3 regions of the Micromonospora sp. AKA38 genome follow, and region 2 is predicted to be linked to each of the others. Evidence: riboswitches for the same ligand, from Rfam matches in the RefSeq annotation. Region 2 holds a riboswitch; each other region holds the start of a gene.
The links. Region 2 has a riboswitch for cobalamin ahead of bluB (5,6-dimethylbenzimidazole synthase). Riboswitches for the same ligand answer to the same signal wherever they lie in the genome.
Positions count from the first base shown of each region.

Region 1: linked by a shared signal. The riboswitch ahead of TPA0908_RS29860 (ABC transporter substrate-binding protein) and the one ahead of bluB (5,6-dimethylbenzimidazole synthase) in region 2 are both predicted to bind cobalamin.
Region 3: linked by a shared signal. The riboswitch ahead of TPA0908_RS25545 (ribonucleoside-diphosphate reductase subunit alpha) and the one ahead of bluB (5,6-dimethylbenzimidazole synthase) in region 2 are both predicted to bind cobalamin.

Region 1 is NZ_BNEI01000007.1:545,866-555,794, reverse strand. It holds gene TPA0908_RS29870 (C39 family peptidase) at 1-418, opposite strand, end outside; partial or broken gene TPA0908_RS29865 (M14 family metallopeptidase) at 625-1,935, shown strand; cobalamin riboswitch at 2,007-2,175, shown strand; gene TPA0908_RS29860 (ABC transporter substrate-binding protein) at 2,258-3,190, shown strand; gene TPA0908_RS29855 (FecCD family ABC transporter permease) at 3,259-4,347, shown strand; gene TPA0908_RS29850 (ABC transporter ATP-binding protein) at 4,463-5,260, shown strand; gene TPA0908_RS29845 (VOC family protein) at 5,338-6,096, opposite strand; gene TPA0908_RS29840 (ABC transporter permease) at 6,191-6,928, opposite strand; gene TPA0908_RS29835 (ABC transporter ATP-binding protein) at 6,938-7,825, opposite strand; gene TPA0908_RS29830 (HelD family protein) at 7,908-9,929, opposite strand, start outside.
Region 2 is NZ_BNEI01000004.1:361,639-371,567, reverse strand. It holds gene TPA0908_RS17010 (VWA domain-containing protein) at 1-1,296, opposite strand, end outside; gene cobN (cobaltochelatase subunit CobN) at 1,293-4,961, opposite strand; cobalamin riboswitch at 5,282-5,411, opposite strand; gene bluB (5,6-dimethylbenzimidazole synthase) at 5,608-6,249, opposite strand; cobalamin riboswitch at 6,285-6,487, opposite strand; gene TPA0908_RS16995 (cation:proton antiporter) at 6,803-8,095, shown strand; gene TPA0908_RS16990 (hypothetical protein) at 8,197-8,610, opposite strand; gene TPA0908_RS16985 (glycosyltransferase) at 8,726-9,874, shown strand; gene TPA0908_RS16980 (ketoacyl-ACP synthase III family protein) at 9,858-9,929, opposite strand, start outside.
Region 3 is NZ_BNEI01000005.1:1,927,699-1,937,627, reverse strand. It holds gene TPA0908_RS25550 (ribonucleotide-diphosphate reductase subunit beta) at 1-413, opposite strand, end outside; gene TPA0908_RS25545 (ribonucleoside-diphosphate reductase subunit alpha) at 437-2,818, opposite strand; cobalamin riboswitch at 2,941-3,149, opposite strand; gene TPA0908_RS25540 (alpha/beta hydrolase family protein) at 3,296-4,495, opposite strand; gene TPA0908_RS25535 (cytochrome P450) at 4,587-5,810, opposite strand; gene TPA0908_RS25530 (hypothetical protein) at 5,869-6,882, opposite strand; gene TPA0908_RS25525 (TetR/AcrR family transcriptional regulator) at 6,951-7,532, shown strand; gene TPA0908_RS25520 (PepSY-associated TM helix domain-containing protein) at 7,620-9,068, opposite strand; gene TPA0908_RS25515 (bifunctional copper resistance protein CopD/cytochrome c oxidase assembly protein) at 9,205-9,929, opposite strand, start outside.

The DNA of each region.
Region 1 (9,929 bases), on a different contig from region 2:
GGGTCTGGGCCCCGGTGTTGTAGGTGCCGTGCAGCTCGACCTGGATCCAGGTGCCGGTGGGGGTGCTGGCGTTCCAGGACGCGACGAGTTCGGTGGCGTCGAACCCGATCCGCCGCTCGGGTGAGGTCCAGGTGGCGTACTCCCAGGTGCGGGTGGTGCCGGTGTGTTCGTCGGTGAACTCGCCTGTGCCGGCGGGCCGGGCGATGGTGAGCGCCGGCTGGCGGCCGGGCACGGCGCGGGTGCCCTGGTGCGTGCCGGTACGCCAGTCGGGGTAGCGGGAGAACTCCTGGAAGGTGATCTGTTCGTCGTGGGTGACGCCCGGCCGGGGGCCGTTGGCCTGGGCGGGTGCGGTGGTGCCGAGCAGGGTGAGCGCGGTCAGGCCGGCGAGGGCGACCGCGCGCAGGGGTCTTCCGAACATGGCAGCTCCACGGGGAAACGGCATCGTTGCCGTTCACTGTCGTCCTTGGCGGGAAGTTTCGCCAGATGTTCAGCCATGGAAAATCATTGCCGACGTGAGGATCAGGTCGGGATGGTACGTGACAACGACGAATGTTGATATGACCATGTGACTGCTGGTGGAGTGTGCGGACAACGGGATCTCCCCGTACCCCGAGGAGGTTGTCCATGGCCCTCCGCACGTCCCCGCTGCGCCGCCGGCTCGCGTTCGTCGCCGCCGTCGGCCTGATCCTGGTCACCGCCGCCGCCGGGCCGGCCGCCGCCCGCCCCGACCCGGACCGGGCCGGCGAGTCGGCCGCCGTCGCCTACCGGGTGCTCGGCCCACGCACCGTCGCCGACCGCACCGCGGTCGCCCGCACCGGCGCCGCCATCGACTACTCCGAACACGGCGTGCTGCACGTCACGGCCACCACCGCCGAGGCGAACGCGATCACCCGGCTCGGCTTCCGGCTGGAGAAGGACGTCGCCCCGGCGCCGGCCGGCGGCGCGACCGCGTACGCGTTCCCGCCCGCCGACTCGAACTACCACGACTACGCCGAGCTGACCGCGGTGGTCAACCAGGTGGTCGCCGACCACCCGAGCATCGCCCGCAAGCTCAGCATCGGCACGTCCTACCAGGGCCGGGACCTGATGGCCGTGAAGATCTCCGACAACGTCGGCACCGACGAGAGCGAACCGGAGATCCTGTTCAACGCCCAGCAGCACGCCCGCGAGCACCTGACCGTCGAGATGGCGATCTACCTGCTCAACCTGTTCACCGACAACTACGGCACCGACTCCCGGATCACCAACATCGTGAACTCCCGGGAGATCTGGATCGTGCCCACCGTCAACCCGGACGGCAGCGAGTACGACATCGCCACCGGCTCCTACCGCTCCTGGCGGAAGAACCGGCAGCCCAACAGCGGCTCCACGTACGTCGGCACCGACCTGAACCGCAACTGGAGCTACCAGTGGGGCTGCTGCGGCGGCTCGTCCAGCTCGAAGTCGTCGGACACCTACCGCGGCCCGTCCGCCTTCTCCGCCCCGGAGACCGCCGCGCTGCGCAACTTCGTCAACAGCCGGGTCGTCGGCGGGGTGCAGCAGATCAAGGCGAACATCGACTTCCACACCTATTCCCAGCTGGTGCTCTGGCCGTACGGCTACACGTACAGCAACACCGCCACCGGGATGAACGCCGACCAGTACAACACGTTCGCCACCATCGGCCAGCAGATGGCGGCCAGCAACGGCTACACCCCGGAGCAGTCCAGCGACCTCTACATCGCGGACGGCACCAGCATCGACTGGATGTGGGGCACCCACAAGATCTGGGCGTACACGTTCGAGATGTACCCCGGCTCGGCCTCCGGCGGCGGCTTCTACCCGCCCGACGAGGTGATCCCGGCGCAGACCTCGCGCAACCGGGACGCCGTGCTGACGCTCTCCGAGTACGCCGACTGCCCGTACCGGGCGATCGGCAAGCAGAGCCAGTACTGCTGACCTCACCCGGCGGCGGGGACCCCGGCCCCACCCCCACCGGGGTCCCCGCCCACCCCGCCCGTCCGGGTGATCTTCGCTGGTCGTGCGCTACGGTGGCACCGACCGTGCCACAGCGAAGCCGGTGCGAAACCGGCGCTGTCCCGCAACTGTGATGCCCCGTACGGTCGGCGTCGGCCTCCCGCCGGCGCCGACGGACGTGGGACGAGCCAGGTCGCCTGCCGCCCGGTCGCGACACGCGCCTTCGAGGAAGGGCGCCTCGCGGACGGGCCCTCCCACCCTGTCGGCGAAGCACCACGCTCCTCGACCGACAGGAGGACCTGTGACCCGACGTACCCCTCGGCTCTTCGCCACCGCGCTCGCGGCCGGCGTGCTGCTGCTCGGCGGCTGCGCCGAGAAGACCTCGACCGACACCCCCGCCACCGGCGCGTCCGGCGGCTCGTTCCCCGCCAGCGTGGGCAACCTGACGTTGGAGAAGCGCCCCGAGAAGATCGTCTCGCTGTCGCCGACCTCGACCGAGATGCTCTTCGCCATCGGCGCCGGCAAGCAGGTCACCGCCGTCGACGACCAGTCGAACTACCCGGCGGACGCGCCGAAGACCGACCTCTCCGGCTACCAGCCGAACGCCGAGGCGATCGCCGCGAAGAGCCCCGACCTGGTGGTGATCGCCAATGACACCAACAAGATCGCCAGCCAGCTCGTCGCGCTGAAGATCCCGGTCCTGCTCACCCCGGCCGCGACCACGCTCGACGACACGTACCGGCAGCTCACCGACCTGGGCAAGCTCACCGGCCACCCGGCCGAGGCGGACGCCGTGGTGCGGAAGATGAAGGACGACATCACCGCGCTCACCAAGGACCTGCCCAAGCGCGCCGAGAAACTGACCTACTACCACGAGCTGGGCCCGGAGCTTTACACCGCGACCAGCAAGACGTTCATCGGCACCATCTACGCGCTCGCCGGGCTGGAGAACATCGCCGACCCGGCCGACGCCGGCGGCAAGAGCGGCGGCTACCCGCAGCTCTCCCAGGAGGTCATCGTCAAGGCGAACCCCGATTTCGTCTTCCTGGCCGACACCAAGTGCTGCCAGCAGAGCGCCGACACGGTCAAGGCGCGCAGCGGGTGGGCCGGCCTCACCGCGGTCAAGAACAACCAGGTCGTGGCGCTTGACGACGACATCGCCTCGCGTTGGGGCCCGCGCGTCGTCGAGCTGCTGAAGGCGATCGTCGACGCCACCGCCAAGGTTCCGGCCTGACCGTGGCCGTACGACCGGCGGACCCCGTGCCGGCCGGGACGCCCGACGCGTCCCGGCCGGCCGGCCGGCTGCCGCACCCCCGCCGAGGCGCGGCACACGCCGACGCTCCGGCCCGGCCGGCCGGGCTGCGCACACGTTGGCTGCTCGCCGGGCTGGTGGCGGTGCTCGTCGCGCTGGTGGCCGGCGTCTCGTTCGGCCCGGTCAGCCTGCCGCCCGGCAGCGTCGCGGCGGAACTGCTCAACCTGCTGCCCGGCGTACACCTCGACAGCGGGCTCACCGAGCAGGAGGTCGCCATCGTCACCGAGCTGCGCCTGCCCCGGGTCGTGCTCGGTCTGCTCGTCGGCGCGCTGCTCGCCCTTGCCGGCGGCTGCTACCAGGGTGTCTTCCGCAACCCGCTGGCCGACCCGTACCTGCTGGGCGTGGCCGCCGGGGCCGGGCTCGCGGTCACCGCGGCGATCGTGCTCGGCGCCGGGGCCGGCGGGGCGCTCACCGGTCTGCCGGTCACCGTCCCGCTCGCCGCGTTCGTCGGCTCGCTCGGCGCGGTGGCGATGACGTACCTGCTCGGCGCCGCCGGTGGCCGGGACCGCTCCCCGGCCACGCTGATCCTGGCCGGGGTGGCCGTGTCGGCGTTCCTCGCCGCCGGGCAGACCTACCTGCTGCAAGCGCACTCGGACAGCCTCCAGCAGGTGTACTCCTGGCTGCTCGGGCGGCTCTCCACCGCCGGCTGGCACGACGTGCTGCTGGTCCTTCCGTACTTCCTGCTCACCGCCGTGGTGGTGCTGGCGCACCGGCGGGAGCTGGACGTGCTCGCCCTCGGCGACGACGAGGCCACCAGCCTCGGGCTGCACCCGCAGCGGTCCCGCTACCTGCTGATCGCCGCCGCCTCGCTGGGCACCGCCGCCGCGGTCTCCGCCTCCGGCCTGATCGGTTTCGTCGGCATCATCGTGCCGCACACCGTCCGGCTGCTCGCCGGTTCCAGCCACCGGGTGATCCTGCCGCTGTCGATGCTCTTCGGCGGCGCGTTCCTGGCGCTGACCGACGTGGTCGCGCGGACCGCCGCGGCACCCGCCGAGATCCCCATCGGCGTGGTGACCGCGCTGCTCGGCGGCCCGTTCTTCGTCCTGATCCTGCGCACCGCCCGCGGGGTGCGCGCGTGAGCGCGAGGAGTGAGCCGGGTTTGCGGGCCCCGCAGTCGCACGCCCGGGGGACCAGCGTGAGCGCGAGGAGTGAGCCGGGTTTGCGAGCCCCGCAGTCGCACGCCGGGGGACCAGCGTGACCGCCGCGGTCGAGGTCCGGGACCTGCGGGTCGAGTTGGGCGGCAGTCCGGTCCTGGGCGGCGTAGACCTGACCGTCGCGGTGGGCGAGTGGGTCACCGTCATCGGCCCCAACGGCGCCGGCAAGTCGACGCTGCTGCGCGCCGTCGGCGGCCTGCTGCCCGCGCCGGACGCCGTCTCCCTCTTCGGTACGCCGATCCGCGCGATGCGCCGGCGAGACCGGGCCCGGGTGGTGGCCACCGTGGCGCAGTCACCGGCGGTGCCGGCCGGCATGGCGGTCGTCGACTACGTGCTGCTCGGGCGCACGCCCCACATGCCGCCGCTGGGTCGGGAGTCCGCCGCCGACCTGGCCGCCGTGCGCCAGGTGCTGGACCGGCTCGACCTGGCCGGGTTCGGCAGCCGCGAGCTGGCCACGCTCTCCGGCGGCGAGCGGCAGCGGGTCTTCCTGGCCCGGGCGCTGGCCCAGGGCGCCACCCTGCTGCTGCTCGACGAGCCGACCAGCGCGTTGGACATCGGGCACCAGCAGGAGGTGCTGGAACTGGTCGACCAGCTCCGCCGTGAGCACGACCTGACCGTGCTCGCCACCATGCACGACCTCTCCATCGCCGGCGAGTACGCCGACCGTCTGGTGCTGCTCGCCGACGGCCGGGTGGCCGCCGCCGGCCCACCCGCCGAGGTGCTCACCGAGGACCTGCTGGCCCGCCACTACCGCGCCCACGTCCGGGTGATCCCCGGCCCGCACGGCCCACACGTCGTCCCGCTCCGCCGCCGGCGCGAAGGAGGGGCCCCCGCTTAACGCATTCGGTAGAGAAGGGGCCCCCTCTCAACGCCACCTGTTAAAAGGGGGCCCCTCCTTACAACCGGGCGGGACGGTCAGCGGAGGGTGGAGATGGAGAAGAGCGCGCCGTGGGGGTCGCGGAGGGCGGCGGAGCGACCGGCCGGGTTGTCCCGCGGCGGGACGAGGATGGTGCCGCCCAGTTCGGCGGCGCGGGCCGCGGTGGCGTCGGTGTCCTCCACCCCGAAGTAGACCGTCCAGTACGCCGGCAGGTCGGCGGGGAGCGGCTCGGCCGGCGTCAGCATCCCGGCGACGATGCGGGCGCCGCAGCGCCATCCGATGTAGGGGGCCGGCCCGGTCGACCGTTCCTCGGGATGCCAGCCGAAGACCAGCGCGTAGAACTCCCGGGCTCCCTCCGGATCGGGGGTGACCAGCTCGTTCCAGCACATTGCGCCGGGCGCGTTGAACAACTCCGCGCCGCGCATCGCCATCGGCTGCCAGACGCTGAACGCCGCGCCGGCCGGGTCGGCGAGCACCGCCATCCGACCCTGCGCGGCGACGTCGAACGGGGCGACGACCACCTGCCCGCCGGCCGCCGCGACCCGGGTGGCGACCAGGTCGGCATCGTCCGTGGCCACGTACGTCGACCAGACCGGCACCTGGTCCGGGGTGGCCGGCGGGCCGACCCCGGCGACCGCCTTGCCGTCCTTGAGGAAGACGGTGTAGCCGCCGGCGTCCGGCACGGTGGAGATCCGCCCGGTCCAGCCGAACAGTTGCGGGTAGAACCGTCTCGCGTCGTCCAGTCCGGGGGTGGCCAGGTCGGTCCAGCAGGGTGTGCCGGGCTCGACGCCGTTCACGGTGACCCCTTCCGCCGGGGGCGGTCCCGCTGGCCCGCCCTGCCGGCATCGTGGCACCACCGGGCCGGCCGCCGGGCCGGAACCGGACAAAACGTCAGCGGAAGCGGCGTCCCTCGTCCCGCCGGTACGCCCAGCCGGCGACCGCGGCGAGCGCCACCACCCAGACCACCAGCATCACCAGCGCCCGGGGATCGGGTCGCCAGTCGGTGACCGCCGCCCACATCAACTCCACCGCGCCCCGGGTCGGCAGGTAGGGGGCGACCGCCTGGACGAAACCGGGGGCCTGGTCCGGTGCGGAGAGCAGGCCCCCGCCGAACGCCAGCGGGAAGAAGAGCACCTGCGCCACCACGATCGCCGCCTTGCTCGGCAACGAGTAGCCGATCGCGAGGCCGAGCAGCGTGAACGGCACCGAGATCACGGCGACCGCGGCGAGCCCGATCAGGAACTGCGCCACGGTGACCCGGGCCGCGGTGGCCACCGCCGCGATCACCACCACCGGCACCATCGACAGGTAGGTCAGCACCAGGCCGGCCAGGATCCGCCCGGCCAGGCGCGGCGCCGGCCCGGCCGGCAGGGTCCGGGTGTACGGGTTCCAGGGCTGGTCGCGGTCCTCGGCGACGCCCACGCCGTACTGGAAGATGTTGGCGCTCATGGTCGCGAAGGTGACCATGGCGGCGGTGGCGTAGGTGGCGCCGGTGGGGTCGTCGCCGGCGAACGGCACCACGAAGAAGAGCATCGCGGCGGCGGGGAAGAACGCGCTGCCCACCACCGCCACCGGGATCCGGATGATCTCCAGGAGCTGGTAGCGGGCGTGGACCAGGGCGAGCGGCACGGCGGTCTCCTAGGCGGGGGTGGGCGCGGGCCGGGCGTCGGCCGTGATGGCGAGGAACGCCTCCTCCAGCGAGGTGGGGCGAACCTCCAGGTCGCGGAACGCCACGCCGGCGGTGACCAGGTCGCGGACGAGCTGGTCGGCGTCGGTGGTGAGCAGGTGGACCCGCCCGTCGACGCGTTCGGTGGCGACCACCCCGGGCAGCGCCGGCAGGTCGTCGGCGACCAGGCTGACCCGGCGTACGCCGACGATGCCCCGGATCGCCGCCACCGAGTCGTCGGCGAGCACCCGACCGTTGCCGATCACCACCACCCGCTGGGCGAGCGCCTCCACCTCCTCCAGGTAGTGGCTGCTCAGCAGCACCGTGCCGCCGTCGGCGTGGAAGCCGCGGATCGCGTCCCAGAGCGCGTGCCGCGCTTCCACGTCGAGCCCGGTGGTGGGCTCGTCCAGCACCACCAGCCGGGGCCGGCCGACGAACGCCAGCGCCACGGCCAGCCGCCGTCGTTGCCCGCCGGAGAGGCCGCCGGTCTGCCGCCGCACCTGGTCGGTGAGGCCGAACCGGTCGAGCAGCTCGCCCCGGGGCACCGGGTCGGGGAAGTGCGCGGAGACGAAATCGACCACCTCGCCGACCCGCAGCGTGCCGGGTAGGCCGGTCTCCTGCGGGGTCACCCCGAGCTGTCGCCGGCTCGCCGGGTCGCGCGGGTCACCGCCGAGCAGCTCGACCCGGCCGGTGGTCGGGCGGCGCAGCCCCACCAGCAGGTTGATCAGGGTGCTCTTGCCGGCGCCGTTCGGGCCGAGCAGGCCGACCAACTCCCCGGCCCGGACGGTCAGGTCGACCCGGTCCAGCGCCAGCACCTCGCCGTAGCGGCGGCTGACCTGTTCGGCGCGGGCCAGGATCATCGCGGGCTCCTCGGGCGGGGGACGGTCCTCCCCTGTGTACCGGGTGCCCGCCAGTCGCCCCGCCCGGGGGCCACCGGTTCCGTCAGCCGACCAGCGGGGCGGGCAGCGGGGCGCGGTGCAGCACCGCCAGCCCGGAGACCGCCCGGGTCAGCACCACGTAGAGGCGGTGCAGGCCGCGCGGCTCGGCGGCCACGATCGCGGCCGGTTCGACGACCACCACGTGGTCGTACTCCAGCCCCTTGACCAGCGTCGCCGGGACGACGGTGACGCGCGCCGCGGCCTCGACGTCGTCGGCGGTCGCGGTCTCGACGCCGGCGGCGTCGAGCGCCGCGCGGAGCCGGTCCACCGTGTCGTCGGCGGCGATCACGCCGACCGAGCCGTCGTGTGCCAGCGCCGCCCGCACCTCGGCCACCGTCGCGGCCGTCAGGTCCTCGACGGTACGCACATCGAGCGCCCCGTCGTGGCGCAGCGACCGGGCCGGGGGTACGTCGACGGCGAGCGCGGGCAGCAGCCGGTTCGCGAACGCGACCACGGCGGCCGGCACCCGGAAGCCGACGCTCAGCGGCACCACCGCGGCGTCCGGCTTGCCCAGGTGGGCCAGGGACTCCCGCCAGTCGGTCGCGGCCCAGGGCGCGGTGCCCTGGGCCAGGTCGCCGAGGAGCGTGATCGAGCCGTGTTCGCTGCGGCGGGCGATGGCCCGGCACTGCATCGGCGAGAGGTCCTGCGCCTCGTCGACCACCACGTGACCGAATCCGGCGGGTCGCTCCAGCAGCCCGGCGACCTCGTCGAGGAGGACCGCGTCGGCGGCGGTCCACCGGGTCGCCTTCGCGGTTCGCCCGACCTTGCCGGCGCGGAACAGCTCCTGCTCGTCGGCGCTGAGCAGCCCGTCGGCGGCGGCCGCGAGCGCTTCGGCGTCGGTCCGCAGCCGGTGCAGCAGCCCGTCCGGGGTGAGCGCCGGCCAGACCGCGTCGAGCAGGTCGGTGACCGGCTTGATCCGGCTCATCCGGCGCAGCCAGGCGTCCGACGGCGACTCGGCGCGGCGGGCCTCGGCCTGGCGTTGCAGCAGCCCCACCACCCGGGCCCGGACCCGTTCCCGCCCGGTGGCGTAGGGCAGCCCCTCCTGCCGCGTCTCGGTGACCAGGCGGTGCAGCGGGTCGAGCCCGATCCGCCAGCGGTACGAGCCGTCCGAGACCATGATCGGCTCGGTGGGCGTACCGATGTGGGCCTCGACGGCGCGACGCAGCACCTCGGCCATCCGGATGTCGTGCTTGAGCGCGGCGGCGGCCGGTTCGTCGACCGCGCGGACCGGCACGCGGGCGACCAGGTCCTCGACGGTGGCCTGCTCGACCTCGACCTCCCCGAGCGCCGGCAGCACCGCCGCGATGTACGACAGGAACGCCCGGTTCGGCCCGACGATCAGCACACCCGAGCGGCGCAGCCGTTCCCGGTGCAGATAGAGCAGGTACGCGGCGCGGTGCAGCCCGACCGCGGTCTTCCCGGTGCCCGGCGCGCCCTGCACGCAGATCGAGTCGGCCAGGTCGGCCCGGACCAGCTCGTCCTGCTCGGGCTGGATGGTGGCGACGATGTCCCGCATCGGGCCGACGCGGGGGCGTTCGATCTCGGCGGTGAGGATGCGGCTGGCCGTGCCGAGTTCCTCGCCCCGGTCGAGGTGTTCGTCCTCGAAGCTGGTCAAGGTGCCGGCGCTGAAGCCGAACCGGCGGCGCACCGCGACGCCCTGCGGATCGCGGGCGCTGGCCCGGTAGAACGATCGGGACACCGGGGCCCGCCAGTCCAGCACCAGCGGTTCACCCAGGTCGTCGGTGACGTGGCGCCGCCCGACGTGGTAGTTCCGCCCGGCGTGGTCCGGGTCCGTCTCCCCGCTGGGCGGGCTGTCGGCGTCCCCGCCGAAGTCCAGCCGGCCGAAGAAGAGCGGGGTGGTCGGATCGTCGGCCAGCTCCTTGACCCGCCGGGCCATGTGCCGGCCGAGCTGCTCGGCGGTGTACGCGTCGCCGGCCACCTTGTCGCCGGTGGCGAACAGTGACTCGGCGCGCTCCCGCATCCGGCGCAGCGCGGCGCGGGAGGTGTCCAGATGGGCCCGTTCGGC
Region 2 (9,929 bases):
CCCGTCCCCGGCGAACGGCTCTCCGTCGGGTCCGCGTCGGTCGGCGTCGACGGTGCCGCGCCCGCCGGAACCGTGCGCCTCCGGGTCTGCCACGTCGGGACCGCGACCGTCCCCGGCACCCCGGTCTCCGCCGCGCCCGTCCGGGCCGCCCCCGCCCAAGCCGGGACCGTCCCCGGCGGCCCCACCGTGGCCGCCCGGACCGCCCGGACCGCCGGGACCGCCCGGACCGCCGTCCCGCGGGCCGTCGCCGTCGGGGCCGCCGTCGTCCGGGTCGTCGGGGTGCTCGTCCTGGGCGCGCTGCAACGCCTCGTCGAGGCGCTTGTCGTCCAGGCCGGGAGTGTCGAACGGGTCGCGGCGACGCCGGTGCGGCAGGGCCAGCCGGGCGGCCATCCGGACGTCGTCGACGGTCACCCGGTCCCGCCCGTGCCAGGCGGCGTGCGCCATGGCGGTACGGGCGGTGACGATGTCGGCGCGCATCCCGTCCACGTCGAACGCGGCGCAGACCTCGGCGATCTGGCGCAGCGAGGAGTCCGGCAGTCGTACCCGGGCGAGCCGCTGCCGGGCGGCGGCCACCTGTCGGGCGGTCCGCGCCTCGGCCTCGGCCCAGCGGGCGGCGAAGCCGGCCGGGTCGGCGTCGGCGGCCAGCCGGCGACGGACCACCTCGACGCGGACCGCCGGGTCCCGGCTGGCGCCCACCTCGACGGTGAGCCCGAACCGGTCGAGGAGCTGCGGGCGCAGCTCACCCTCCTCCGGGTTCATCGTGCCGACCAGCAGGAACCGGGCGGCGTGGCTGACCGAGACGCCCTCCCGCTCGACGTGGTTGCGACCCATCGCGGCGGCGTCGAGCAGCAGGTCGACCAGGTGGTCGTGCAGCAGGTTCACCTCGTCGACATAGAGCACCCCGCGGTGCGCGGCGGCCAGCAGGCCCGGCTCGAAGGCGCGTACCCCCTCGCCGAGGGCCCGCTCCAGGTCCAGCGAGCCGACCACCCGGTCCTCGGCGGCGCCGACCGGCAGCTCGACCAGCCGGGCCGGCGCGGTCTCGGCGGCGGCGCCGGCGAGGTGCGGACCGTCCGGGCAGGCCGGGTCGGGCGCGGCCGGATCGCACCCGAACCGGCAGCCCGCCACCCGCCGCACCGGTGGCAGCAGCGCGGCGAGGGCCCGTACGGCGGTGGACTTGGCGGTGCCCTTCTCGCCCCGCACCAGCACCCCGCCGATCGCCGGGGAGACGGCGTTGAGCAGCAGCGCCAGCCGCATGTCGGCCATGCCGAGCACAGCGCTGAACGGGTAGGTGCTCATGCGCGTTCCTCCAGGTCACCCTCGCTGGCGAGGTACGTGTCGCGGAGCCGGTCCAGGGTGGCCGGCTCCGGTTCGGCCCACAGCCCCCGGTCGGCGGCCTCCAGCAGCCGCTCGGTGATGCCGCGCAACGCCCACGGGTTGGACCGCTCCAGGAAGTCACGGGTGGTGTCGTCGAAGACGTAGGCGGCGGCGAGGTGCTCGTACATCCAGTCGTCGACCACCCCGGCGGTGGCGTCGTAGCCGAACAGGTAGTCCACGGTGGCGGCCAGCTCGAACGCGCCCTTGTAGCCGTGCCGGCGCATGGCGGCGATCCACTTCGGGTTGACCACCCGGGCCCGGAACACCCGCCGGGTCTCCTCGCCCAGCGTCCGGGTGCGCACGTCGTGCGGCATCGCCGAGTCACCCACGTACGCCTCCGGCGAGGCGCCGGTCAGGTGGCGGACCATCGCCACCATCCCGCCGTGGTACTGGAAGTAGTCGTCGGAGTCGACGATGTCGTGCTCGCGGGTGTCCTGGTTCTTCACGGCCACCGCGATCCGGGCGAACGAGCGTTCCATGTCGGCACGCGCCTCCCGCCCGTCGAGACCGCGGCCGTAGGCGTAGCCACCCCAGACCGCGTACACCTCGGCGAGGTCGGCGTCACTGCGCCAGGTACGGGCGTCGATCAGCGGCAGCAGTCCCGCGCCGTACGCGCCCGGTTTGGAGCCGAAGATCCGGGCGGTGGCCCGCCGCTCGTCGCCGTGCTCGGCCAGGTCGGCGGCGACGTGCGCGCGGACGAAGTTCTCCGCGTCCGGCTCGTCCAGCGCGGCCACCCGCCGGACGGCGTCGTCGAGCAGCGCCACCACGTGCGGGAACGCGTCGCGGAAGAACCCGGAGATGCGGACCGTGACGTCGACGCGGGGCCGGCCCAGTTCCGCGGTCGGCACCACCTCGACGCCGGTGACCCGCCGCGAGCGGTCGTCCCACACGGGTCGGCAGCCGAGCAGGGCCAGCACCTCGGCGATGTCGTCGCCCTGGGTCCGCATGGCGCTGGTGCCCCAGACGGACAACCCGACCGACCGGGGGTACACGCCGGTGTCGGCGAGGTGCCGCGCGAGCAGCGAGTCGGCCAGCGCCGTGCCGACGTCCCAGGCGTTGCGGCTGGGGATGGCCTTGGGATCGACGGAGTAGAAGTTGCGACCGGTGGGCAGCACGTTGACCAGCCCCCGGGTGGGCGAGCCGGACGGGCCGGGCGGCACGAACCGGCCGTCCAGGGCGCCGAGGGTGTTGGTCAGCTCGTCGGTGGTCCGCGCCAGGCGGGGCACCACCTCGGTGGCGGCGAAGCGGAGCACCGCGGCGGCGTCCGGGACGGCCCGGCCGGTCACCTCCGCGACCACCGCCTCGACCGCGTCGGCCTCCCAGCAGAGGGTCTCCAGGCCGACCACCAGCCGGCGCGCCAGCGCCTCGATCAGGTCGACGGCGTCGGCGGCGGTGACCGACGGCCCGTCCACGACCTCGGTCAGCGCGGCCGGCACGGCCACCCGCCGCCCCGGCGACGCGAGCAGCGCCTGCTCGTCGAGACCGTACGCGCCGGCGAGGGCCTGCCGCAGGCCGGGCAGGGCACGGGTGCCGCCCCAGACCTGCGGGGCGCGTAGCACCGCGAGGACCAGGTTGACCCGCGGCTCGCCGGTGGGGGCGGCGGCGAGGACGTGCAGCCCGTCGCGGATCTGCACGTCCTTGACCTCACAGAGGTAGCCGTCGAGGTGCAGCACGAAGTCGTCGAAGTCGTCGGCGTCGGGCATCGCCTCGGCGTGCAGGTCGTGGTGCAGTTCGGCGGCGCAGACCAGGTCCCAGATCTGCGCCCGCACGGTCGGCGCCTTGGCCGGGTCGAGGGCCTGCACGGTGGCGTACTCGTCGAGCAGTTGCTCCAGTCTGGCCAGGTCTCCGTAGGTCTCGGCGCGGGCCATCGGCGGCACCAGGTGGTCGACCACGACGGCGTGGGCACGCCGTTTGGCCTGGGTGCCCTCACCGGGATCGTTGACGATGAACGGATAGACCAGCGGCAGGTCGCCCAGCACCGCGTCGGGGGCGCAGTCGGCCGCCAGGCCGAGGCCCTTGCCGGGCAGCCACTCCAGGGTGCCGTGCTTGCCCAGGTGCACCACGGCGTCCGCGCCGAACCCACCGTCGGCGACCGGCGCGGCGAGCCAGCGGTACGCGGCCAGGTAGTGGTGGCTGGGCGGCAGGTCCGGGTCGTGGTAGATGGCGATCGGGTTCTCCCCGAAGCCGCGCGGCGGCTGGATCAGCAGCACCACGTTGCCGAAGCGCAGGCCGGCCAGCACGATGTCCCCGCCGTCGGTGTACAGCTCGCCGGGCGGCTCTCCCCAGTGCTCCCGCATCCGCTCGCGCAGCGCGGCGGGCAGCTCGTCGAACCACCGTCGGTACGTGCGCCCCGGTATCCGGGCCTCGGCGGCGCGCTGCTGCTCCGGGGTGAGCCACTCCACGTCGTGGCCGCCCGCGGCGATCAACGCGTGGATCAGGGCGTCGCCGTCGTCGGGTGGCGGGGCGTCGCCCAGGTGGTAGCCGGCGTCGGCCATCGCCGCGAACAGCCGGACGGCGGAGGCCGGGGTGTCCAGACCGACCGCGTTGCCGACCCGGGAATGCTTGGTCGGGTACGAGCTGAGCACCACCGCGACGCGCTTGTCGGCGGCGGGCACGTGCCGCAGCCGGGCGTGGCGGACCGCGATGCCGGCCACCCGGGCGGCCCGGTCGGGGTCGGCGGCATAGACCGAGAGCCCGTCGGCGTCGATCCGCTTGAACGAAAACGGCACGGTGATGATCCGGCCGTCGAACTCGGGGATGGCCACCTGCATGGCGGCGTCGAGCGGGGACAGTCCGGCGTCGCTGCCCGCCCACTGCTCGCGGGTGCTGGTGAGGCAGAGGGCCTGGATCACCGGCACGTCCAGCGCCGCGAGGGCGCCGACGTCCCAGGCGTCCTCGTCGCCGCCGCCGGAGGCGTCAGCGGCCACCGCTCCGCCGGCGGCGAGCACGGTGACCAGCAGCGCGTCGCACCGGCCGAAGAGTCCGAGCGGACCGGCGCCGGCGGTCAACCCCCGCAGCGAGCCGCAGAAGATCGGCAGCGGGTTCCCGCCGGCGGCCCGTACCGCGTCGGCGAGCACGTCGACGAAGCCGGTGTTGCCGGCCAGCGCGTGCGCCCGGTAGAAGACGATCCCCACGGTGGGCCGGCCGGGGACGATCTCCGGATCGCCGTGCACGCCGTAGGCCGGGGTGGGCGCGGGCGGGTCGAAGCCCTCGCCGGTGAGCAGCACCCGGTCGGACAGGAACCGGGCCAGCCGGCCCAGGTTCGCCGGGCCGCCCTCGACCAGGTACGCGAGCGCCTGGGTGACCACACCGGACGGCACGGTGGAGACCGCCATCAGCTCCGCGTCGGGCAGCGCCTCACCGCCGAGCACCACCGTGGGGACGCCGCTGGCCAGCACGGCGGCCAGCCCGTCCGGCCACGTCTGCCGGCCGCCGAGCAGGCGTACGACGGCGAGGTCGACGCCGTCGACGAGCGCGGGCACCGCGTCGGCGTCGACCCGCGCGGGGTTGGCGAGCCGGTAGTCGGCGTCGCTGGCGCGGGCGGCCAGCAGGTCGGTGTCGGCGGTGGACAGCAGCAGGATGCGCACGAAAAACTCCGGAGAGTGACGCTCGGGGTCGCGCGAAGGCGACCGGGGCGAAGCGGGATGGGAGCGGCGTCAGCGGGTGCGGCGACCCACGGCGCGACTCACCGGGACGCGGGTCGGCGAGCGGTCAACGCCGGCGGCACGCGCCCCGACCGAGGGGGTCCACGGTCTCGGGTGCGCCGGCACGACCGGCGGCGTGGCGGGCGACGGGTGCGGCGGAGTGTCCACCGTGCGGATCATGGCGATGTTCGTCGATGAAAGAGATGCCGTGCGTCATCGGGTCCTCCTCGGGTGTCCACGCCCTGGGGTACGTCCGACGGCCGAAGTATCCTGGCTTCCGGATCGACGCTCACCCCCGGCCTTCCAACCGCACGCACACGGCCGTGACTCGCGAGGGGGGATCACTCCCCGGTGACAGTGGCGGGACCGCGCCGGAATCACACCGGCTTCCTTCACTGCCGTCAGGCCGCGAATGCTGCCACACCTCCCGACCCCGGGTCAACGCCCCTCCCGCCAGGGGTGGGCGCGACCCAGCCATCGAAACGTGTTGATCGACCTCGCCGGGTCGGGCGCCGTCACGACACCCGGGCCGGTGGCCCTGCCGCGCGATGCCGGCCGGGCCACCGGCCCCAGCCCCGGTGGACAGACGTCAGCCCGTGACCGATCCGGGGTTCCAGCGGTCGTGGTGGATCGCCGTGCGCAGGGGGCGGCGGTGGCGCCAGCCGTGTCGTTCGAGATCGGGCACCGCTTCGAGGTGGGTGACGGGGCCGAGGCAGAGCCAGGCGACGGGTCGGATGCCGGCCGGAATGGCGAGCAACCGCTGGAGGAACTGCTCGCGATAGAACGACACCCAGCCGAGGCCGAGGTTCTCGGCGGCGGCGGCCAGCCAGAGGTTCTGGATGGCCAGGCACACGGAGTACAGGCCGGCGTCGGCGATGGCGTGCCGGCCCAGGACCGCGGGGCCGCCGCGGTCGGGGTCGTAGGTCACCACGATCGACAGCGAGGACTCCATGATCCCGTCGATCTTGATGCGGGAGAACCGGTGGGCCGCCTCGGCGTCGAGAGTGGCGGCGAACGTGTCACGCTCGGCCCGGACGTGCCGGTGGAACGCTTCGCGCAGGTCCCGGTCACGGACCAGGATGAAATCCCACGGCTGGGACAGTCCGACACTGGGCGCGGCGTGCGCCGCAGCCAGCACCCGGTCGAGGACCCCGGGGGCGAGGGGCTCGCCGGTGAACTGGCCGCGGACGTCGCGGCGGCGGTGGATCACGTCGTAGATGTCGCTGATCATGGGCAGGCTCCCGCTGCGCTCATGCCCCACCCGGGTGGGGCCGATGACGCGAGGCCGGTCTTCGGACTCCCAGATCAACACCGGTCCGCCCGCCTTCCCAGCCGGTTCGGCCAGTGACTGCGCACACGTGCGCGTGGGCGGCAGTTCCCTGGTCACCGCGGCGGGCCCGTGCCGGAGTCACACCGGCTTCCCGATTCTCCCCACCACCGGGTGGGGCACCTCGCAACAGTTCATGCCGCCCGGCACAATACCCGAAGTGGGGGCCGCGCCCGTGGCGGGATGGAAAGCCACAAGCGGTCATCCAGCGGCTCACGGCCGGGGAACCGCCGCCGGCAGCGCCGATCGCCTTCCCGCGAGCCTTCCCGATCCGGTTGTCCGGTGTCTTGAGTGATCTCAACGAATTTGGGAAGGTCAATTCGTTGGCGACAGTCAATCCGGGAATGGTGCTACGTCGACCGGCTGACGCCACGGCCCGCACCGATGCCGCGGCGGGTCGGCTCCGCCGCGGCGTTTCCCGTCCGCGTCCGCGCGGCCCGCACCGAAAGGACTCCTGGTGGCCATACCGGTCGCACCTCTCGGCACCCATTCGCTGCTGATCTTCCTGCTCCAGGTGGGCATCCTGCTGGCCGCCGCCGTCGCGCTCGGGCGCCTCGCGGTACGCGCGGGCATGCCCTCGCTGGTTGGTGAACTGACCGCAGGCGTGGTGCTCGGTCCGTCGGTCCTCGGCGCGGCCGTGCCCGACCTGTCCCGGTGGCTGTTCCCCCAGCAGTCCGAGCAACTGCACCTGCTCGACGCGGTCGGTCAACTCGGCGTGCTCCTTCTGGTCGGCCTCACCGGCATGCACCTGGACCTCGGGCAGCTACGCCGCGACGGTGGCGTGGCCGCCCGGGTCAGCATCGGAGGGCTCGTCGTCCCCCTGGCGCTCGGCGTCGGCCTGGGCCTGCTCCTCCCGTCCAGCGTGCTCCCGGCCGGCACCGACCGCCCGGTCTTCGCCCTGTTCCTCGCGGTGGCGATGTGTGTCAGTGCCATCCCGGTCATCGCCAAGACCCTGTGGGAGATGCGACTGCTGCACCGCGACATCGGCCACCTGATCATGAGCGCGGCCATCGTGGACGACGTCGTCGGCTGGCTGCTGCTCTCGGTCGTGGCCGCGATGGCAGCCGGCAGTCTCGGCGGCCTCGACGTCGCCCTCGCGGTCGGCACCGTGGCCCTCGTCGTCGTGGTCGCCCTGTGGCTCGCCCGGCCGCTCGTCGGCGCGCTGCTGCGGCGGGTACGAGCTGGTGGAGAGCGTGGTCCCACCGTCGCGTCGGTGGTGGTGATCCTGCTGCTGTTCGCCGCCGCCACCCACGCGCTGCACCTGGAGCCGGTCTTCGGCGCCTTCGTCGGCGGTCTGGTGATCAACGGCTGCGCCAGCCTGGACCGTGAGGCTCTTGCCCCGTTGCGGCTGGTCGTGATGAGCGTACTGGCGCCCCTGTTCTTCGCCACCGTCGGCCTGCGCAGCGATCTGACCGCGCTGGCCCGGCCCGCCGTGCTCGGTGTCGCCCTGCTGGTGCTGGCCGTGGCGGTCGTCGGCAAGTTCGTCGGCGCGTACGTCGGGGCCCGGGCCGCCCGCCTGGGTCACTGGGAGGGCCTCGCCCTCGGCGCCGGCCTCAACGCCCGAGGCGTCATCGAGATCATCGTCGCCACGGTCGGGCTGCGCCTCGGCGTCCTCGACACCGCCATGTTCACGGTCATCGTGCTGGTCGCCATCGTCACCTCGGTGATGGCGCCGCCCTGCCTACGCTACGCGGCCGCCCGACTGCCCGCGTCGGCGCGGGAACACCGTCGTGCCGAGGCTCTGAGCTGATCTCCGCCCGTCACGCCGTGGAAGCCCGACCGTGGGCACCACTGTCGGCGCGCCGTCGCCTCCCGGACGTCGCCGGCGATCCGGGGCAGCGCACCTCCGGGTTACGGAGCCTGGGTCCTGGCGCGCAGTCGGTCGACGGCGGCGCCGATCATCACGCTGTACGGGGCGTCGCCCAGCGCGGACCGGGTGGCTTCGGCGCGGTCGAGGTGACGGCGGGCGGCGGGGAGGTCGCCCAGGCGCAGGTGCGAGGCAGCGAGGTTGAGGTGCAGTGAGGGATAGAACGGGGCTACCGACGAATGCGGGGCGGTGTCCGCGTCGGCCAGGGCGCGCTCGTCCCAGGCCAGTTCGTCGGCAGCGTCGGGGCTGAGGTCGGCGATGTGGTGGGCCAGGACGCAACGGGTCAGCGGATCCGACGACGCGGCCCACTCGCTGATCAGACGGTCGCGGGAGACGTCACCGCCGCCGATCAGAGCGGCCGCCCGGGCCAACTCGGTGGTCACGTCCGCCTGGTGCACACGGTGACTCTAACCGGGACGCCGGGCGGTGGCAGTGAGCCACCGGCTTCGGTACAGTGACGCTCATCCAATCCAGCGAAGGCCGTCTATGCATATCTGGATCACGAGTCACGCGATGACGTCCCATGTCCGGCCGCTGCTGCCGGTGGCCGACGCGGCGCGACGGGCGGGACACGACGTCACGGTCGCGGTGCCCGCAGCGGCGGAGCCGCTGGCTCGACGGCAGGGGTTCGCCACGGCTGCGGTCGGGGACGACTGGCTGGCGCAGCTCACCGGCGAGGACGGTCGGTCGCCTGTCGTGCCGCTGGCGGAGCTTGAGGACGGGGCGCGCACCGTGGCGCAGCAGATGGCGGGAGGGCCGGCCGGGCGAACCGCCGCTGACCTGCTGGCACTGGCCGAGCGGAAGACGCCGGACCTCATTGTCCGGGCGTCGACCGAGTTCGGCGGCGCGCTGGCGGCGGAGGTGCTCGGCGTGCCGCACGTCTCGGTGTCGACCGGGGGCGCGACGGCGCTGACGTACGGGCCCGATCGGCTGGCGGCCTCGCTGGCGCCGCACCGGGAGGCGCTCGGCCTCGCGCCGGACCCGGAAGGGCTGGCGAGTTACCGCTATCGGCACGCCTCTTTCCTGCCGCCAGGCTACGACCGGGCCGAGGAGTCGCTACCGCACACGCGCTGCTACCGGCACGCCGATCCGCTGACCGCCGGCGAGTCGTTGCCGGAATGGCTGGAACAGCGTCGTTCCGGACGCCCACTGGTCTTCGCGAGCCTCGGCACCCTGGTGCCGCATGTGACCGGATACGGGCCCGCACTGGTCCGGATGCTGGTCACGGCCCTGGACGGGCTCGAGGTCGACGCGATCGTGTCGACGGCAGGCGTGCTGCCGGCGGGCGTGGCGCCGGGGCGGCCGCACGTGGTGCTGGTCGACACGATCTCGCAACCGTTGCTGCTGGCCCACTGCGACGTGTTCGTCACGCACGCCGGGCAGAACAGCGTGCGCGAGGCACTGGGGGCCGGGGTTCCCATGGTGACGATGCCGATCATGGGAGACCAGCTGTACAACGCCGCCCGCTGCGTCGATGCCGGCGTCGCGGCGACGGCGCCGGCCGCCGAGGCGACGATCGCGCGGCTGCGGCGGGAGATCCGGCAGGTGCTGAGCGAGCCGGCCTACCGCGAGCGGGCGGACACGGTACGCCGGCAGATGGCGGCGCTGCCGTCGGTGGACGATCTGGTCGCCGAGTTCCCCGCGCTCACCGGGGTGCGGTAGGCAGGATCTCCCACACCGCGACCGTCCAGCCGAAGCCGGCACCGGAGCCGATGGC
Region 3 (9,929 bases), on a different contig from region 2:
AACTCCGCCTTGCGGGCGATCGACGGGATGTTTTCCACCGCCGCGAACGCGGCGAACCGCTCCCGCTCGTCCGGCACGTACGTGTCCAGCAGGTTCAGGTAGAACTGGACGTGCACCGCCTCCTCGAAGAGCTGGCGTGACAGGTAGAGCCGCCCCTCCGGCGAGTTGACGTGCTGGTAGAGGTTGAGCACCAGGTTGTTGGCGACGATGGTGTCGCCGGTGGCGAAGAACGCGACCAGCCGGGACACCAGGTGCCGTTCGGCCGGCGAGAGCCGCTCCAGGTCGGCCAGGTCGGCGTGCAGGTCCACCTCCTCGACGGTCCAGGTGTTGCGGATGGCGTCGCGGAACCGGTCGAAGAAGTGCGGGTAGCGCATCGGCCGCAGGGTCAGGTCCATGCCCGGGTCGAGCAGCATCGGGCGGTTCTCGGGCACGGTGGTCACTGGCAGGCCTCGCAGCTCTCGGGGTTCTCCAGGGAGCAGGCGAGCGCCTCGTCGTCGCGGGCGGGCACCGGGGTGAGCACCGGGGCCACGGTGGCCTGCTGGATCCGGGTCGCCGGACGCGACCGCAGGTAGTACGTGGTCTTCAGCCCGGCCCGCCAGGCGTACCGGTACATCGAGGAGAGCTTGCCGATGGTCGGCGCGCTCAGGAACAGGTTCAGCGACTGCGACTGGTCGACGTAGGGCGCCCGCGCGGCGGCCAGGTCGATCAGCGCCCGCTGCGGCAGCTCCCACGCGGTCCGGAACAGTTCCCGCACCTCGGCGGGCAGCTCGGTGATGCCCTGCACCGAGCCCTCGGCCCGCTTGATCCGGTCGCGGACCTGCGGCGTCCACAGGCCACGCGCCTTCAGCTCCCGCACCAGGTACGTGTTGACCTGGAGGAACTCGCCGGACATGGTCTCCCGTTTGAACAGGTTCGACACCTGCGGCTCGACGCACTCGTAGCAGCCGGCGATCGAGGCGATGGTGGCCGTCGGCGCGATGGCCACCAGCAGCGAGTTGCGCAGCCCGTACGCGGCGATCCGCGCCCGCAACGCCGCCCACCTGTCGACCTGGGTCGGCGTCGCGCCCCACAGGTCCGGGTGCAGGTCGCCCTTCGCGGCCCGGGTCCGCGGGTACGCGGGATGCGGCCCGAACCGCTCGGCCAGCCCGGCGGAGGTCTCCAACGCGGTCAGCAGGATCTCCTCCTGCACCCGGGTGGACAGCTCCCGCGCCGCCGGTGAGTCGAACGGCAGGCGCAGCGTGAACAACGCGTCCTGGAGGCCCATCAGTCCCAGCCCGACCGGCCGCCAGCGCGGATTCGACGCCGCCGCCTGCGCGGCCGGGTAGTAGTTGATGTCGATCACCCGGTCCAGGAACACCACCGCGGTACGCACCGTGGCCCGCAGCTTCTCCCAGTCGACCCCGTCGGCGGTGACGTGCGCGCCGAGGTTCACCGAACCGAGGTTGCACACCGCGGTCTCGGCGTCGTCGTTGACCTCCAGGATCTCGGTGCACAGGTTGGACAGGTGGATCACGTTGCCCGGCTCGCCGGTCTGGTTGGACAGCCGGTTCGCGGCGTCCTTGAACGTCATCCACCCGTTGCCGGTCTGCGCGAGCGTGCGCATCATCCGCCCGTACAGGTCACGGGCCCGGACCGTGCGGACCGCCTTCTTCTCGGCCGCCCGGTACGCGGCGTCGAACGCCTCGCCGTACAGGTCGGGCAGTTCCGGCGCGTCGGACGGGTCGATCAGCGACCAGTCCTCGTCCGCCTCGACCCGGCGCATGAACTCGTCCGGGATCCAGTTGGCCAGGTTGAGGTTGTGGGTCCGCCGGGACTCCTCGCCGGTGTTGTCCCGCAGCTCCAGGAACTCCTCCACGTCCGGGTGCCACGGCTCCAGGTAGACGCAGGCCGCGCCCTTGCGCCGGCCGCCCTGGTTCACCGCCGCCACCCCGGCGTCGAGCGTCTTGAGGAACGGCACGATGCCGTTCGACCGCCCGTTCGTGCCCCGGATCAGCGCGCCCCGGCCGCGCACCCGGGACCAGGAGATGCCGATGCCGCCGGAGAACTTCGACAGCTTCGCCACCTGGTGGTAGCGCTCGTAGATGGAGTCCAGCTCGTCGCGGGGCGAGTCCACCAGGAAGCACGACGACATCTGGGTGTGCCGGGTGCCCGAGTTGAACAGCGTGGGGGAGCTGGGCAGGTAGGCCAGGCTGGACATCAGCCGGTAGAGACCGACCGCCTCGGCGGGGGTGTGCGACAGCCCGCAGGCCACCCGCAACAGCCAGTACTGCGGCGTCTCCACCACCAGCCGCGACTCCGGGTGCCGCAGCAGGTAACGGTCCGCCACGGTCCGCAGTCCGAAGTACTCGAACCGCAGGTCACCGGCCGGGTCCACGGCGTCGTCCAGCTCACCGGCGTGGCGGGCCACGAACGCGGCGGTGTCGTCACCGATCAGCCCCAGCCCGTGCGCGTACCCGATCGACTCGCTGAAGCGCGTCACCTGCTGCCCGCGGACCTCCTCGGCCACGTACGCGGCCAGCAGCCGGGCCGCCAACCTGGAATATTGCGGCTCCTCGCCGATCAGCTCCGCCGCGGTCCGGATCGACAACCGGTCCAGCTCCGCGGTGCTCGCCCCGTCGTAGAGCCCGCTGATGGTCCTGGTGGCGACCCGCAGCGGATCGACCTCGTCCAGGTCGGCGACCCAGCGCTCGACCGCCCGGACGATCCGGTTGACGTCGACCGGTTCGGTGTCGCCGTCCCGCTTGCGGACCCGCATCGCCAGCCGGCGCTGCTCCGGCCCGGTGGCACCGGACCGCTGACTCTCCCGCACGACCGTCATGACCTCTCCCTCGCTGTCACCGATGGTCTCGGCCGGCGGGAGAACGCCAACGGGCACGGCACGCAGGACCGGCCCGGCTGCTGGCGTCGGTCGTCCCGCGCGACCTTCGACCGCCGCGCGCGGCAGCGCACGGCGCGCTGGCAGGTCTTCGGACTCGCGGGCGTGACACGAGGTCGCCTACTGGCCGTCGCTTCCCAGGCCGGTGGCCCAGTGCTGATGACGGCGGTCGTTCCCACTCACCGCTGCGGGGCAGTCCCGGACTTCCACCGGGTTCCCTCTTGCCTCGGCCGCGCCGTTCAGGCGCGGCCGAACCAGCTGCGGGGACACCATATATGGCGGCGATGGCCGGTGGGCAACACCAGATGTCGCGTCGGGCGTGTCGGCTGCGTCTCACCGCTGGAGGTGAAGGCGGGGCCCCTTGTTAACGCCTCCGGTAGAGGAGGGGGCCCCGCTTAACACCGCCGCCCACCGATCGGCTCAGGCCACGAACGACACCTCGGGGAAGGAGCGGCTCGGGCCGCGCAGCAGGTGACCCCGGTGCCGCAGGTGCCTGTCGAAGAAGGCCAACGGGTACGCCTGTTGGATGCGTACCGCGCGGGCGGGGTCGAGGGTGCCGATCCAGCCGGTGAGCTCCTCGTCGCTCATCCCGATCACCCGCGCCAGTTGCGGCACCAGCCACTGGTTGTCGCCGTACGACTGGTGGAGCGCGCCGGCGGCCTGAACGTTGAGCCGCCAGCCGCGCAGGTGCGACCAGAACTCGGCGACGGCGGGCTCGGTGACGCGCGTGTACTCCGCCGTCATCAGCATGAACGGCCGGTCCAGGTCGATGGTGGGCCGCGGCTGTGACAGCATCGGCCCGTCGAAGCTCAGTCCGGCGCGTACCCGCGGGTCGGTGCCCATGGTGAGCGCGGTCGCGGTGCCCCCCTTCGACCAGCCGAACATGCCGATCCGGTGCGGGTCCAGCGCCGCGCCCAGCCCGACCGGGAGCGGCCGGCGGTCGACGTCGGGGTTGCCCCCGGCGGCGAGGACGCCGATCTGGTCCAGCACGAACCGAACGTCCCGTGTGTAGGTCCAGGGCGTCGAGTCGTACGCGTCCTCCCGCACGGTCACCCGGCCGTCCGGGAACTCGACGGGCCCGTCGTACGTGTGGTCCACGGTGACCACCGCGTATCCGTGGCTGGCGAGTTCCTGGACCGCGATGGTGGTGTCCGAGCGGTGGCTGCCCGCGCCGTGCGAGTAGACCACCACCGGCAGCCGACGGGCGGCACGTCGCACCGGCGCGCCCTCGTGTCCGGCCGTCAGCGGCGCCCGCACCGCGTCGGGATCGAACCCGGTGGACCCCAGCAGCGCGCGGAGTGACGCGGCGGTCATCCACGGGGCGCGCGGGTGCCGCCACACGTCCCGGGCGGGATACCAGACGTTGACCATCAGCTCTCGATACCGTCCCGGCCCGGCGAGGGGGTCCGGTTGTGACCGGTCGACCAGGTGCAGCGCAACGGTGCCGACCGGGTGGGGTCCGGTCGGTGTGGGCAGTGTGAGCCGGGCCGGCCCCGGTTGGGCCGTGGCCGCCGGCGTGCCGCCGGCGACGCCGATCGACGCGCCGGCTCCCACCGCCAACGCGGCCCGGACCAGGGTGCGGCGGGTCATGCCGTGTTCGGGGACGGATGTCTCGGTCATCAGTGATCCTCCTCGGCAGCTTATTCACTCAGTATATATACCGAGTGTATAGATGCAAGTGCGTGCCCCGGTCCACGGCCGGGTGCCGCGCCTACCAGGTGACCGGCAGCCCGACCGGGCCGAGGATGGCATGGCCCGGCTTCCACGGCACCTCGTCCGGCGGCACCGCGAGGCGCAGGCCGGGCAGCTCCCGCAGCAGCAGGGCGAGCGCGGTGCGGACCTCCAGCGCGCCCAGGTGGGCCCCGATGCAGTAGTGCGCGCCGTGCCCGAAGGACAGGTGCGGGGTGGGCGCGCGGTCGAAGTCCATCCGCTCCGGGTCCGGGAACACCGCCGGGTCGCGGTTGGCGGCGTCGTGCGAGGGGACCACGATGTCGCCCGCCGCCAGTCGGGCGCCGCTGGGCAGCGTCACGTCCGTCATCACCCGCCGCGGCATCTCGTCGCCGTTGGCGGTGGAGTGCAGCCGCTCCAGCTCGGCGACCGCGCCGTCCAGCCGCTCGGGGTGCGCGACAAGGTACGCCCAACCGGTGCCGGCCGGCCCGTACGGCTCGGTCTGGAGCACGTGGAAGAACGTGGCGATCGAGCTGGCCGTGGTCTCCCAGCCACCCACCACGAGTGAGATCGGCAGCTTGATCTGGACGTCCACCGGCTGGTCGGCGGCGGCGGTCGCGATCCGGCCGAGCAGGTCGTCGCCGGGTCGGCGGCGTCGCTGTTCGAGTTGCTCCCACAGGTAGCCGCCCATCTCCTCGGCGGACCGGGCCGCCTCCTCGCGGCTCAGGTCGCCGGCGCCGAGGAACATGTCGCCCCACCGGCGGAACCGCATCCGGTCGTCGGCCGGCAGGCCGAGCAGGTCGCAGATCACGTCCAGCGCGAACGGGACGGCGAAGTCGCGGACCAGGTCCGCCGGTGCGCCCCGGCCCACCATGGCGGTGAGCCGCTCCTGCGCCGCGGTGCGGACCGCGTCGCGCAGCCCGTCGACGGCCGGTCGGGTGAACGCGTCCTTCACGGTGCCGCGCACCCGGGCATGCTCGGCCCCGTCCATGCCGAGCATGGTGCCGGACACGTCGACCTCGTCGGCGTACGCGGCGGCGGCCCGGGAGAAGACGTCCTGCCGGCGCAGCACCTCGCGTACGTCGGCGTACCGGCAGATCAGCAGCGCCGGAACCGGCTCGCCGCGGACCCGGCGCACGATCGGCACCACCGGAGAGCCGGCGGCGAACCGGGCGTAGTCGGGGTGCTTGCGCGGGCCGGGCGGCCGGTTGACGCCGTCGGCGTCCTGGTAGAAGGGGTGGGGCCGGCGGGCGTCGGTGTCCGTCATCCGTCCACAGTGCCAGCTCGGTCCCGACGGCGGGGGCCCCGCCGTCGGGGTCGGACGCCTAGCCGGCCGACCGGCTCGACGCGCGGGCGCGGCCGTACTCGGCGAGGGCGTGGAAGGCGGCCTTGGGTGTCCACGAGCCGTCCGGCAGCACGCGCACGATGCCCCGGGCCGCCAGGTCGTAGTCGTGCTCCGGGTCCCCGGTGGTGGGCAGGTGCCGGTTCGCGAACGTGTAGACGAACGCCGCCTCCACCCCGCCCGCCTCGTAGTCGCGCAGCAGGTCGACGAGGTAGCGGGCCTGGCCCTCCTCGTCGCGCTCCAGCGTCGCGGTGAGCTTCTCCGCCCGGCCGTGCTCGTCGTAGGTCACCGGTTCCGTCGCGCCCGCGACGTCGGCGGCGCCCCGATACGTGCAGCAGCCGAACTCCGTGGCGGCGTACGGCTTGCCCTGGCCGACCGCCGCCGCGAGGCTCTGCGGAAACGCTGCCGCGTTCGTGGCGTCGCGGTAGCCGGCGTCGCTGGCGATGATGTCGAACGGAGTCCAGTCGACGCCTTCGAGGGGGATCGAGGCGTATCCGACCGGGCCACCGAACCGCTCGCGCACCGCGGGAACCGCGTCGGCGAAGAAGTCGCGCACCGCGGCCCGCGCGACCGGGACCGCCTCCCGCATCCGCATCGGATCGGTGAACAGCGTCAGGCGCTCGGTCAGGTCGCGGCCGGGCAGGAAGCCCTCGGTGAACATGGAGATCTCGGAGCCGGTGAGGTAGACGACCGAGGCGCCCTCGCGTCGCAGCCGCTCGGCCCGTTCGGCGCCGTCGAGCAGGAACGCCATGAGCCCGGCGCGGTCCAGGCCGTTGGTGAACGGGCAGTACCACACCTCCAGCCCCGTCTCGGCCGCCAGGCGCGCGGTCAGCTCCAGCCGGTCCTGGACGCCGCCGGTGATCCGCACCGCGTCGCAGTGCAGCTCGTCCCGGATGACCCGCAGGTCGCGCCGTACGGTCGCCGGGTCGAAGGGTTCGTGGGTGGTGGACCCGGCGCTCACGAAGCCGGTGTCGTAGTTCATGCCGAAGACGCGCATCTCGCGTTCCTCCCCGTTCGTAAGGTACGCCGCGTACCCTACAGGGTACGTCGAGTACCCTGCAAGCCATGGGCACGAGGCGCCGGGGCGAGGAACTGGAACGGGCGATCCTGCACGCCGCCGCGGCGGAGCTGCGCGAATCCGGATATTCGGGGATGACGATGGACCGGGTCGCCGCCCGTGCCGGCACCAACAAGAACGCCATCTACCGCCGGTGGCCGCACCGGGCGGCGCTGGGCATCGCGGCGTACCGCCACCTGTCCGACGCCGCCATGCCGAACCCGGACACCGGAACGTTGCGCGGCGACGCGCTGGAGATGCTCCGGCGGGCCAACGAGACGTGGTCCTCGCCGCACGGGACGATCCTGCGCGGCCTGCTCGCCGCCGCGGCCGACGACCCGGAGCTGCTCACCCTGATGCGGGAGCGGTCCGGTGCGGACACCATGGACCGCGCGTGGCTCGGGATGCTGGAGCGGGCCGCGGCCCGGGGCGAGGCGCCGGCGGCGGCCGCCCGGCCCCGGGTGGCGACGGCGCCGATGATGCTGCTCCGCGCCGAGTACGCGATGCGCGGCATCCCCTCGGTCCCCGACGAGGTGCTTGTCGAGATCGTGGACGAGGTGTTCCTGCCCCTGGTGCGCGGCCACGGCTGACCCGGCGCCGACCCGCACGGCGGCCCCGGCTGGACCGGCAGTGGCACCGGCCCGCCGGACGGTTCGCGGATCGGCGGTCGCGCGGCCTCAGGACCCGCTCGGCACCGGGGCCGGGCGCTTCCGGCGGAGCAGCCCGAGCACGCCGTCGAGCACGAGGAAGCCGAGCAACGGGCCGCCGAACCAGGGCAGCGCCCAGCCGAGCGCCACCACCACCGGCACCCCGACCAGCAGCACCCCCCGGCGCACCCCGCGTACCGCCCCACGGGTCGGCGGCGCGCCCAGCGGGGTCCGGCGGTCGGTGCGGGTGGGGCGGCGCTGCCACCACATCCGGTACCCCCAGACGACGACGCAGAGCAGACCGAGCGCGAGCGCGGCGAGCAGGGCCTGGTTGACCGGTCCGAAGAGCCGGCCCATGTGGGCCTGGATGCCGAGTTTGCTGAGCTTCGCCAGGACCGGCCAGTCGGCGAAGTCGCTGCGGGCGGTGACCGTGCCGGCGACCGGGTCGACGGCGACCCGGTCGTACCCGACCGGCCACACGTCGTCGGTCTGCGCGACCGTCCACGCGGTGCCGTCCTCAGCCGCGGGGGTGATCGCGACCGGCCCGGACAGGCCGGCGGCGCGGGCACTGCCCAGCACCCGGTCGTAGGTCGCCGGGTCCGCCGCCGGGGCGACGGACGACCCGCCGTGCTGGTGTCCGCCACCGGCGGCCGGTGGCGGGCCGGCGAGTGCGGTGGAGATCGCGGGGGCACCGGCGCGCAGCGCGTCCAGGCCGGCGCCGAAGTTCGCCCCGGCGTAGCGCGACCAGGTCAGGCCGGTGGCGGAGAGGAACAGCAGGCCGACGGAGAGCCAGACGCCGGTCGTGGCGTGCCAGCCCCGGGTGCGCCGCACGCCCCGACCGGCGGACAGATCGGGTACCAGCAGGTGCCGGACGCGGGCCCGGCCGGCGGCGCGCCGACGCCACCACAGCACCACGCCGCCCAGCGCCAGCACCCACAGCCAGCTCGCCGCGATCTCCGAGTAGTGCCGGCCGACATCGCCCAGGTGCAGGTTACGGTGCAGGTCGTCCAGCCAGGTGGTGGCCGGCGTCGAGCCGAACCAGGTGGTCAGCTGCCCGGACACCCGGGCGGTGTACGGGTCGACGTAGACGGTGTGCTGCCGGTCGCCGAGGTCGTCGCGGGCGAACACCACCCGGGTCGTCCGGTCGCCGTCGCCGGGCTGCACCCCGGTGAGCGTGCCGTCGGGGTGCGCAGCACGGGCGGCGGCGATCTGCTCGGCGAGCGGTCGGGGCTGCTCGCCGACGGTGGAGACGGTGAGCTTGTCGCCGTAGAGCGCGTCGTCGAGCTGCGGGGTGAGCGTGTAGGCCAGCCCGGTGAGCGCGGCGACCAGCAGGAACGGCGCGACGAGGATGCCGGCGTAGAAGTGCAGGCGGGTCAGCAGCGCGGTCAGCGGCGTGGGCCGACGCGCCGGCCGGGCCGGGTCGGCCGGCGCGGTGGGGGAAGCCGGCGCGCGGTCGCCGGGCAGTTCGGTCACGGACACGTGGGCAACTCCGATCGGAACGAGGAACGGGGAATGGCCGGCCCGCTGCCCGTCGAGCCGTGCCGTGGTGCGCGGTTGCCGCCTCCCGGGTGGATGGTCGGGCCGGGTCGCGCGGAAGTTCCCGCCGATGTGCCGATCAGTTCCGGTCGGGCTCGCGTGCGGCGGCGGCGAGGAACGCGTTGTAGCGGGCCAGGTCGTCGTCCTCCCCGGTGGCCTCGGCCCGGTCCGCGGCCCGGTCGAGGCGGCGCTGCTCGCGCTGGTCGGCTCGGATCCACTGCCGGACCAGCAGGACCATGACGACGGCGGCCGGAATCTCGCCGAACGCCCAGGCGATGCCGGCGCCCAGCCTCTGGTCCTCCAGTGGTGATGCGGCCCAGCCGGGGTGCACACCGAGGTACCAGTCCGGGGCGATGACGGTGGTGGTCTGCATCAGCGCGAGCCCGAAGAAGCCGTGCGCCATCATCGAGGCCAGGTGGATGAGCACCAGGATCGGGTGGGGGAGCCGGGGTCGGCCCGGATCGGTGCCGACGAGCACCCAGAACAGCAGGTAGCCGGAGACCACGAAGTGCCCCAGCATGGCCAGGTGCCCGAGGTGGGACCGCATCAGCGTGCCGAGCAGGTCGCTGAAGTAGAGCCCGAACAGGCCGGCGGTGTAGCTGCCGAGCGCCACCAGCGGGTTCGTGAGCAGCCGGGTGGCCCGGCTGTGCAGGGCGCGCAGCAGCCACTCCCGGGCGCCGCGTACGCCTGGTTCGGTCGGACGGCGCAGCGCCCGCAGCGCGAGCGTGACCGGGGCGCCGCCGACCAGCAGGATCGGCACCACCATGGACAGCACCATGTGCTGCGCCATGTGCGCGCTGAACA